Regions from separate parts of the Shewanella sp. ENK2 genome, predicted to be linked through region 1. Evidence: predicted binding sites of a transcription regulator. Region 1 holds the regulator's gene; each other region holds the start of a gene.
What was found. The regulator sigma-54, encoded in region 1, starts transcription at its own class of promoters, with help from an activator protein. The targets are predictions, from matches to a motif close to GTTGGCACGNNNNTNGNNT.

Region 1 (3,350 bases):
CGTATTTTGATTGATTCTGACGACTTGACTGCAGACCCAATGCATTTACGTGCTCGTAAAGGTATTGGTTACTTACCTCAAGAAGCCAGTATTTTTAGAAAACTCACTGTGCACGATAACATCATGGCAGTGCTGCAAACCCGCAAAACCTTATCGAGTGAGCAACGAATCGAAGAATTAGAGCACTTATTAGAAGAGTTCAATATTACCCATATTCGTGACAGCCAAGGTATGGCTCTATCAGGTGGTGAACGTCGACGTGTAGAAATAGCACGCGCTTTAGCCGCCAATCCTAAGTTTATTTTATTAGATGAACCATTTGCGGGTGTTGATCCTATCTCTGTGATAGATATTAAGAAAATTATTCAACAACTAAAAAATCGTGGTCTTGGAGTATTGATTACTGACCATAATGTCCGTGAAACACTTGATGTATGTGAGCGTGCGTATATTGTCAGCCACGGAGATTTAATTGCTGAAGGTACACCTGCTGAGATCTTAGACAATCAGCAAGTCAGGTCAGTATACTTAGGTGAGCAATTCAAGCTATAGTTAGCATTCTTTAGTGTACAAGTATGGCATTTTCGCGGCCAACCAGTCCCACTTTTTAGCGTTATACACTAGACTCAAAACTTAACGCTAATTTTTGGCAAAGTAGAACCCAAGTTCGGTTAAAGTCTAGCTAACACTTACAAAGGTGCTAGACCCATAACATTGTAGTCGCGATGATGAAATTCAATTAGGGATAAGCGGTAAATGAAAGCCTCACTCCAACTTAAAATGGGTCAACACCTGACAATGACCCCGCAGTTGCAACAAGCCATTCGCTTATTGCAACTTTCCTCTTTGGAGCTACAGCAAGAAATTCAGCAAGCACTTGACTCAAATCCTCTTCTTGAGCTTGAGGATGAGTTTGCCAAAGCAAAAGAACCAGTCAAAGACAATACTCAGCAAACTGACACCGATTTTAGCGATAACAGCCAAGTCAGCGTAGAAAAAGACACCTCATCAGTCGATACAACAGAGTCACTTACGAAAGAGTCCATGCCTGAAGACTTACCAATGGATACCACTTGGGATGAAGTCTACACCGCCTCTCCTAACTCAGGTTCTGGCGCTGTAAGCCGTGATGACGATATGCCATTTCAAGGTGAAACGACTGAAGGTTTATACGAACATTTAGAATGGCAAAAAAACTTAACCCCATTTTCTGAAAATGACCTCGCCATTGCGACAGCCATCATCGACGCAATTGATGATAGAGGTTACTTAACTCAATCAACAGAAGATATTCTCGATGCACTCGGTCTTGAGGATATTGAACTTGATGAGGTTGAAGCCGTATTAAAGCGTGTACAACATTTTGATCCAGTGGGTGTCGCTGCAAGAAATTTAAGCGAATGTTTGATGATTCAATTGGGACAATACCCAAGCGAAATCCCTTGCATAGAAAATGTAAAATTACTGATATCTGAACACCTAGATTTAATAGCAGGTCGTGATTTCAGATTACTAATGCGTAAAACCAAGCTTAAAGAAGATGATTTACGCGAAGCGATTCAATTTATCCAAACACTGAACCCTCGCCCAGGGTTACAAATTACTCCAATCAAAGATGAGTACGTCATCCCAGATGTCACAGTGTTTAAAAAGAATGGCCGTTGGGTCGTAGAATTAAACCCAGATAATATGCCTAAAATAGGCGTAAATCAGCAATATGCCGCCATGGCAAAAGGCTCAGCCAATCAAGCTGACAGCCAATTCATTCGCGGTCACTTACAAGAAGCCAAATGGTTTATTAAAAGTATTGAAAGCCGCAATGAAACCCTGTTAAAAGTGGCAAATTGTATTGTTCAATTCCAGCAAGGTTTCTTTGAGTTCGGCGAAGAAGCCATGAAGCCTATGGTTTTAAATGATATTGCCGAAGCGGTAGAGATGCATGAATCGACCATCTCACGGGTTACAACTCAAAAATATATGCACACCCCTCGCGGCCTTTTTGAACTAAAATACTTCTTCTCTAGCCACGTAAGTACCGATGATGGCGGAGAGTGTTCATCTACAGCAATCAGAGCCTTTATCAAAAAGCTGGTCGCTGCAGAAAACCAGAAAAAGCCACTTAGCGATAGTAAAATGGCGACGCTACTGGCTGAACAAGGGATCAATGTTGCTCGGCGTACGATCGCCAAATATCGTGAAGCAATGCTCATCCCTCCCTCAAACCAACGCAAAAGCTTATAAGCCTTTGTTATTGGAGGATGATCTATGCAAATTAACCTGACTGGACACCATATCGAAATTACTCAATCTTTACGTGAGTATGTGCAAACTAAATTTTCAAAGCTTGAACGTCACTTCGAACAGATCAATAATGTTCACGTTGTGCTCAATGTACAAAAGTTACAACAGATTGCCGAAGCTAAATTGCACCTCAAAGGAGGTGAAGTTTTTGCCGTATCTCAAAACGCAGATATGTATGTCGCAATTGACGCCCTGATAGACAAATTAGACCGTCAGGTAATTAAACACAAAGAGAAGTTAATTAAACACTAACGATGGAACTTCGCACCATCCTGCAGCCGGCGTGCACTACCTGTGCCACTCCGGGCAGTAAGAAAAAGGTACTGGAACTTATCAGCAATTTAATGGCTGACCAGTACCCTACTCTATCTTCACAAGCTATTTTCGAAAGTTTAATAGCACGTGAAAAAATGGGTAGCACAGGTATCGGCAATGGCATTGCGATTCCACATGGGCGTTTAGACGACATTGAATCGCCGATCGCTATTTTGATCAAATGTGAAGAAGCTATCGACTTTGATGCTATTGATAAGAAGCCAGTAGACATTTTATTTGCCTTATTGGTTCCTTCTGAGCAATGTCAGCAACACTTAAGCACGTTATCAAGTATGGCTGAGAAATTAAGCGATAAACTCATCCTTAAAAGACTTCGAAAGAGTCATGACGCTACAGAACTGTATCAGGTTATTACTGCATGAAACTTGTCATCGTATCAGGACGATCGGGCTCAGGTAAGTCAGTTGCTTTAAGAGTGTTAGAGGATTTAGGTTATTACTGTGTTGATAACCTACCTCTCCCACTGATTGGCAGCCTACTAGAGCAGCTAAAAGGAAATAACGAACTTGTCGCCATCAGTGTTGATGTGCGCAATATCGAAGAGCAAGGCAAAGTATTAGAGCAGCAAATCGCTTTGTTGTCCGACGATACCACTATCATTAGTTTATTTTTAAATGCCAATGATCAAGTACTGCTTAAACGATACAGTGAAACACGTCGATTACACCCGCTGTCAAAAAATCAAATCTCATTACAAGAAGCGATTCAACTTG
Region 2 (3,350 bases), 770 kb from region 1:
GCTAGCAAGGTGTCGGCATCTTGATCTGCTAAGGCCTGCTTTTCTGCAGATACAAGTTTTTTCAGCGACGACAAAGTGCCGTGCTGAAAAGATAACAGCTGTAGTAATTCATTCATAATTTACTCTTTATAAAAACCCACATCATAACGACAAGGCGTAATGCGATGATGATTGTTTATCCAAGAGCAGGTATGACGCTACTCTTGGTCGAAATTTAGTCCGCTCATGTCAGCTTCAAAGCTTGCAATATTCGCCGCTAATTTTTCAGGGTCGACTTTATAACGTCCCTCTGAAATGGCTGACTTTATTGCATCAACTTTGCTTTGATCAATTTCAGGTAAAGATGCCATGTTAGTTTGGGCTCCTTGCAGCTGCTGTGCTTGCGAGGTAATGCTGACCGAATCACTTTTAATAGGTGCAGCCTGTTGCCCAGCTGACTCGGCAGCTTTTGGGGCAGCACCTGAGTCACGATTAGTACGCAACTGAGTATGTGATGCTGTTTTAAGATTGTTAATATCAATTGCCATTTTAGGCTCCAGCGTAATTTATGGTTTTCCTAACAGGCTATCGACCCTGTTGGAAAAAACTTTAGGAATATTTTACATCCTAACTTCAACTTCGCCAACTCCGGTGACAATGACATCTAATCGTCTGTTTGAGTTGGCATTTCTGACTCTTATTGCATCGCCTATATTGCCATCTCTTAGTGCTTCACCAGCTGTTTTTATTTCAAAGCTATTTGTTTTTGCGTAAATGGATACCGAATCCCCCTTACAGACAAAACATAGGTTATTATTCAGCAATGGGGCTTTAGCTGCGACACGTCTTTTAGAGCGGGTGCCGATTATGTTGCTTGTGTTTGAGAAAAACTGTCCTCGGATACTGTGTTGGTCAACGTAATTAATTTCGATGGCTTCAGGAGTGATGAGCTCACCTTTTTCAATGATGCCAATTGCGGTGACGACGGGGTACATGACTTCGACTTTAACCGATAAGTACATTTGCCAAGGGTAATCGTAGTCTGGGCTGATGCAGCTAATTTTAACGGTATTGGTTCGGTTAATCGGTCGGTCGCTTGCCATAGCAACAGAAAGAGGAGGGTAACAAGCGGGTGGCGTTAACCTTCCTTCTAAGCTTTGGGGAATGATATTCACTCTCGCATTGGGGTTGGCATTTGGACTGGTTGCAATTTTTTTTGCAACTGTCTCTTTAGCTAGCTCGGTGATGGTCGATAAAGTATAGGTAATAGTGCTTTGTTCACTGGCAAAAGCCGGTAAATGAATGCAAAGAATGAGCAATAACAGTAATGTGTTTTTCTTCATATCTTGTTTCTAGCGGTGGTGGCCAGAATACCTCTATACTTTTAAGTTAAGCTAACAACGCTTTGATTTTGGACAAATGGTTATCGGGTAAATAAAGAGTCATAAGTTTGACTTTTTCGCCTGAAAGCACCGATACGGTTTAAATAAGCAATAAGTATGCCTATTACCTAAATGCGATAGTCATCGTGACATAAATAATTGCAGCGTATGCTACAATTTGACAAATATGGCTTATGGTCGCTTTAAGTCATAAGTAATAAAGTCCTTAGGGGCAGTATAAATAAAACAAGGCAGGGTTATGTCGAGTATTCTTGAGTCAGTTAATAAACGTACGCAGCTTGTAGGTCAAAACAGATTAGAGTTGTTACTATTTAAGTTGAATGGACGTCAGCGTTTTGGCATTAACGTATTTAAAGTAAAAGAAGTGCTGCAATGTCCTCCGTTAACGACATTACCTCGTTTGAGTCCGCTGATTAAAGGTATTGCCCATATCCGTGGTTCAACCATCTCTGTGATTGATTTGAGTGCTGCAACAGGTGGTCGTCCTCTTACATCGACAGAGAATTGTTTTATTATCATTGCTGAATACAACCGAAGTATTCAAGGGTTCCTAGTCAGTTCAGTTGAACGTATTATCAATATGAACTGGGAATCGATTATGCCACCACCACAAGGGGCTGGGCGTAACTCTTATTTAACTGCGGTAACTGAAATCGAAGGTGAATTGGTTGAGATTTTAGATGTTGAAAAAATCTTAGACGAGATATCACCTGTTAAGACTGAAATAAGTGAAGAAGCTAATGAAGCGTTAACCATTGATCGTGACCAGCATTATCACATCATGGTCATTGATGATTCTGCAGTGGCCCGTAAACAAATTATTCGTTCGCTTGAGTCGCTTAATTTGCAAATTGATACCGCCATTGATGGTAAAGATGCGCTAGAAAAGCTTAAAGCGATTGCGACTGAGATGGATAATGTTGCTGACGAAATTCCTTTGATTATTTCGGATATCGAAATGCCAGAAATGGATGGTTATACCTTAACGGCTGAAATTAGAGACGATCCTAAGTTGAAAGACATTAAAGTGGTACTTCATACATCCCTTAGTGGTGTATTTAACCAAGCAATGGTTGAGAAAGTGGGTGCCAATGACTTTATCGCCAAGTTTAATCCAGATGAATTAGCATCTGCTGTAAATAAACACCTAATTTTATAAGCAATATTGATAAGTCTGACTATGATTAAATAGATAGTCAGACAGTTATTGTGAGCAATACGTTGTGCTTGTCGATAGTCGTGATAAGTTAATAAAAGTAACCTGTTCACTCTGAAGTGACGCTAGTGTCATTTCTTATAATAGGATGTAAATGTGACGAATAAATCACTCGCTGAAGCAGAATATAATCAGTTTAAGCTCTTTTTAGAACAGCACAGCGGCATTGTATTAGGTGACAACAAGCAATATTTAGTAAGAAGCCGATTAGCTCCTTTGATGGGTAAATATGATTTGCCGTCATTATCAGAAGTAGTTAAAAGGTCGATGAAGCCAACGGAAAGGCATTTAAGGGCGGAAGTCATTGATGCAATGACAACGAATGAGACCTTGTGGTTTAGGGACAAATATCCGTTCGAGTTGCTCAATAATGCGTTATTACCTGAATACAGTCGCTTAGGAAGACCGTTAAAAATTTGGTCTGCTGCTTGTTCTTCAGGGCAAGAGCCTTATTCACTCGCGATGACGATTTTGGAATACCAGCAACGTAAACCAGGCGCATTACCTGGAAATGCAACCATTCAAGCGACAGATTTATCTCCGTCAATGCTTGAGCGTTGTAAAAATGCTGAATACGATAGTTTAGCCCTAGCTAGAGGGTTATCACCTGAGCGTAAGCGCCAATTTTTTGATCCTTTGCCTTCTGGTAACATGAAAGTGAAAGATAATGTGAAGCGTTTGGTAAACTTTAGGGCACACAATCTTCTTGAAAGTTATAGCCTTTTAGGAAAGTTTGATATTATTTTTTGCCG
Region 3 (3,350 bases), 2.3 Mb from region 1:
CATGACCCAGTCAGCAAGTAAACTATAAAAGGGGTACTCAAAGGTGGCGGGTTTATTCTTTTCAAAGAAGAAGTGACCAACCCAAGCAAAGCCATAACCGATTACGGGCAATGTCCATAAAAGCCACCATTGTTGTGATAACAACACTATAATCAACATGACCACAATAATTCCGCTACCGATATAGTGAAGTCGTCTGCATGTTACATCTTGATGTTGAGATAAATAAAAAGGATAAAAAGAATTAAAGTCTTGGTATTTTTTCGTGCTCATTTTCCATCCTACCTAGCGATAAAATCAATACGCTCACTATATAAACTGCGAACCGAGTTATTTACTCGAATATATCAATACTTCGCCATCTACAGTGCCGATCGTCAGTTGAGAAAGGTGCTGAAAACCCTCACGGATAAATAACTCACCGTGTTTAGGATTGTTAATAAACACGCCGATACCATCGAGTTCAGGTTGGTCATCACACCAACTTAACACAGCGTGAATCAATTTAGCGCCATTCCCTTTACCCTGTTCAATGGGCGATAACGCTATAAACTGCAGAATGCCATATTGATTACTTGGTAGGCTTTCTAAAATACTATTCTCTTTGTTGATTAAAGCTTGCGTGGAGCTCCAACCGGTTCCCAGCACCATTTTCAAACGCCAATGCCAATAGCGGCTTTCACCTAATGGCACTTGATGAGTAATCACGCACGCAACACCAATCAACCTTTCACCATTAAACCAGCCAATTAAAGGCTGCTCTTGCTGCCATAATTCAGTTAATTCTTCCCTGATAGCGGCACGTAATTTTTGCTCGTAACTGGCTTTATTAGCTGTGGACAAGGCTTCAATGAAAAACGGATCATCATGATAGGCGTTGTATATTATCGACGCTGCCACCCGTAAATCTTCTGCTGTCAGGTACACTGCACGATATTCCGCCATAGTAGTCTGTTCCATAATTTCAGTCTCATTGAAGTTCAGTGAATAGTTACAAGTTAACAAGTTTGAAACATATTGCAATTTTAATCCGCTCGCCTAGGCTTAATGCAGATAAGTCCATTCACTTCTTAATAAGGACGTCATCATGGATACCACCTCAATAACGTTAAACCACCTATTTGAACAACTCGGACTGGATGCATCATCGACTGGAATTGAGCACTTTATTACTACGCATAACATTCCTAACGAAACACCAATTACCCAAGCTAGCTTTTGGAATGAGGCACAAAAAGCATTTATTACAGAGGCCTTAACGCAAGACGCCCAGTGGTCAGAACTCGTCGACCAACTGGACGTATTATTAAGGCAATAACAGTAACTACAGACTAGATTTTTTGGTAAGCCGTATCGCCCCAACCAACTAATTTATTATCACTGATCACCACAGGAGTACATTCATCCTTAGTGGTTTTACCATCACCTTTGCTCCACTGAGTACGATAAAAGAATACATGGACTTCTTTTTTCGGACTGTCTGCGTCAGCTTGAGTAACATAAGCCTCACTGAAATCAGCAGTACCCATTAGAGTCGTTACTTGATCTCGCGCCATACCAATCGTCAACTTAGATAAATTAGTACGATTAGTTTGTTGTTGTTTTTCCCAATAAGAACTGCTGCGATTACCTTCGTGATCACCCACATTCAACACACAACCACTCAATGAAAGACTGCTTACAGCCATTAACAATGCTAAACCCAATTTTGCTTTCATGATACTTCCTTATTATTAAAATGATTCTCACGTAATTTCTACTCAAACTGTTTTTGAGATACGTTATAATGTTGTCCATTATGATTAAGCTAAAAGCATGCCAAAAGTTATATTATTGATTTTATTATATTTTTAAAATAACATTTGATTAAATCATCATTTTCACCAATCAACATTGAGGATTTTCACTAATTATGAGTCCAATCGAACAAGTCCTCGCAGCGGCCAAAACCATTGCAATGAATGGCCACACTCCGACGATGGCATTAGTAAAAGGAAAACTGGGTGGTAAAGTGCCAATGCCTTTGTTAATCCAAGGCTTGCAACAGTTTAAAGCTATCCCAAAAGATCAGTGGCAAACCTTGCCAGACCTGGGCGATGCGCTAGAGTCGACCAAACAAACAGCCAATACTGAGCGACAACAACTTGAGCAACTATTTCAAACGCAAATTCAACAAATGAAAGCTGACTTTGACAAAAAAATTGAATTGCTAGAACAGCGTATCGCCCAATTAGAAAATCAATCATAAGACTGTTATTAGTTTAAATTGGATTGACCACAAGACTTTTTAACGACACCCAAACACTTAACACATTAACGGAACCCCCATGTTTGTCACTGAGCTCAGATTTGAATGTTTTGCGGATACTACCATCACCGCGGCAGAAAAAGCCATCAACCATTATCTCGAATCATTACGAGCAAACGGTCAAATATTGGGAAGAGAATTTGCAGTCGCCTTTAACGAAGGTGAGTTTAAAGTGCGATTGTTGATGCCAGAAAAAACCAGCTTAGCAACTCGTCACAATAGTCCTTGGACTAAACAAGCCTTACAACAATTAACAGACGCAAAACTATTAGCACCGCGCGAGAAATATATAGGCCAAGATATTAACTCTGAAGTAAGCAATACGGAGCAGCCTAGCTGGCAAGTGTTATATACCAGCTATGTGCATATGTGTTCACCTATCCGATCTGGCGATAACTTGCTCCCCATTCCACTGTATCAGCTGCCTGCAACCTTTAACGGCGATCATAAACGCGTCATTCGCTGGCAGACAGAGTGGCAAGCCTGTGATGAATTACAAATGGCTGCGGCCACAAAGGCTGAATTTGCAGCATTAGAAGAAATTACCAGTCATCAAAGTGATTTATTTAGACGGGGCTGGGATATCAGGGGCAGAGTTGAGTATTTAACTAAAATCCCAACTTATTATTATTTATACCGTGTCGGTGGCGAAAACCTTGCCAGTGAAAAAACCGAGCTTGTCCACGTTGCGGCTCAAAAGCGTGGCGTTTAGATGAGCCATTATTAGACATGTTCCACTTTAGGTGCGAGCCATGTCGAATTGTATCGAATATCTCATGGGATCATCAGTAAAATTATCTTCTCGTCAATAGATACTAATACAACGAGTTAGCTGATAACGCATTATCGGTTCATTCAATAAAAAAGCCAGACCGCATCTATAGCCTGATCTATAGCCTGGCTTTTTTATTTTATGTCCGAATAAGCAATTATTTCTTGCCTTTAATCAAATCATTCCACATCATTTTCATTCGCTGCCAAATACCTGGATGAGCAACATATTCCTCTACAATCGGCTCTACCGGCGGCGTTACTCGTGGTG

Region 2: the regulator sigma-54 is predicted to act here: its motif matches at 1,468-1,486, upstream of flgA (flagellar basal body P-ring formation chaperone FlgA).
Region 3: the regulator sigma-54 is predicted to act here: its motif matches at 1,805-1,823, upstream of ACGEDC_RS15515 (DUF3192 domain-containing protein).

The regions. Positions count from the first base shown of each region.
Region 1 covers NZ_CP171406.1:1,239,743-1,243,092, forward strand. The annotation lists gene lptB (LPS export ABC transporter ATP-binding protein) at 1-552, shown strand, start outside; gene ACGEDC_RS05585 (RNA polymerase factor sigma-54) at 757-2,241, shown strand; gene hpf (ribosome hibernation promoting factor) at 2,266-2,553, shown strand; gene ptsN (PTS IIA-like nitrogen regulatory protein PtsN) at 2,556-2,999, shown strand; gene rapZ (RNase adapter RapZ) at 2,996-3,350, shown strand, end outside.
Region 2 covers NZ_CP171406.1:467,035-470,384, reverse strand. The annotation lists gene ACGEDC_RS02245 (flagella synthesis protein FlgN) at 1-116, opposite strand, end outside; gene flgM (flagellar biosynthesis anti-sigma factor FlgM) at 198-527, opposite strand; gene flgA (flagellar basal body P-ring formation chaperone FlgA) at 600-1,322, opposite strand; gene ACGEDC_RS02230 (chemotaxis protein CheV) at 1,621-2,541, shown strand; gene ACGEDC_RS02225 (CheR family methyltransferase) at 2,695-3,350, shown strand, end outside.
Region 3 covers NZ_CP171406.1:3,534,156-3,537,505, reverse strand. The annotation lists gene ACGEDC_RS15530 (Mpo1-like protein) at 1-273, opposite strand, end outside; gene ACGEDC_RS15525 (GNAT family N-acetyltransferase) at 331-960, opposite strand; gene ACGEDC_RS15520 (DUF2789 domain-containing protein) at 1,088-1,318, shown strand; gene ACGEDC_RS15515 (DUF3192 domain-containing protein) at 1,332-1,718, opposite strand; gene ACGEDC_RS15510 (hypothetical protein) at 1,913-2,248, shown strand; partial or broken gene ACGEDC_RS15505 (Zn-ribbon-containing protein) at 2,328-3,100, shown strand; partial or broken gene syd (SecY-interacting protein) at 3,238-3,350, opposite strand, start outside.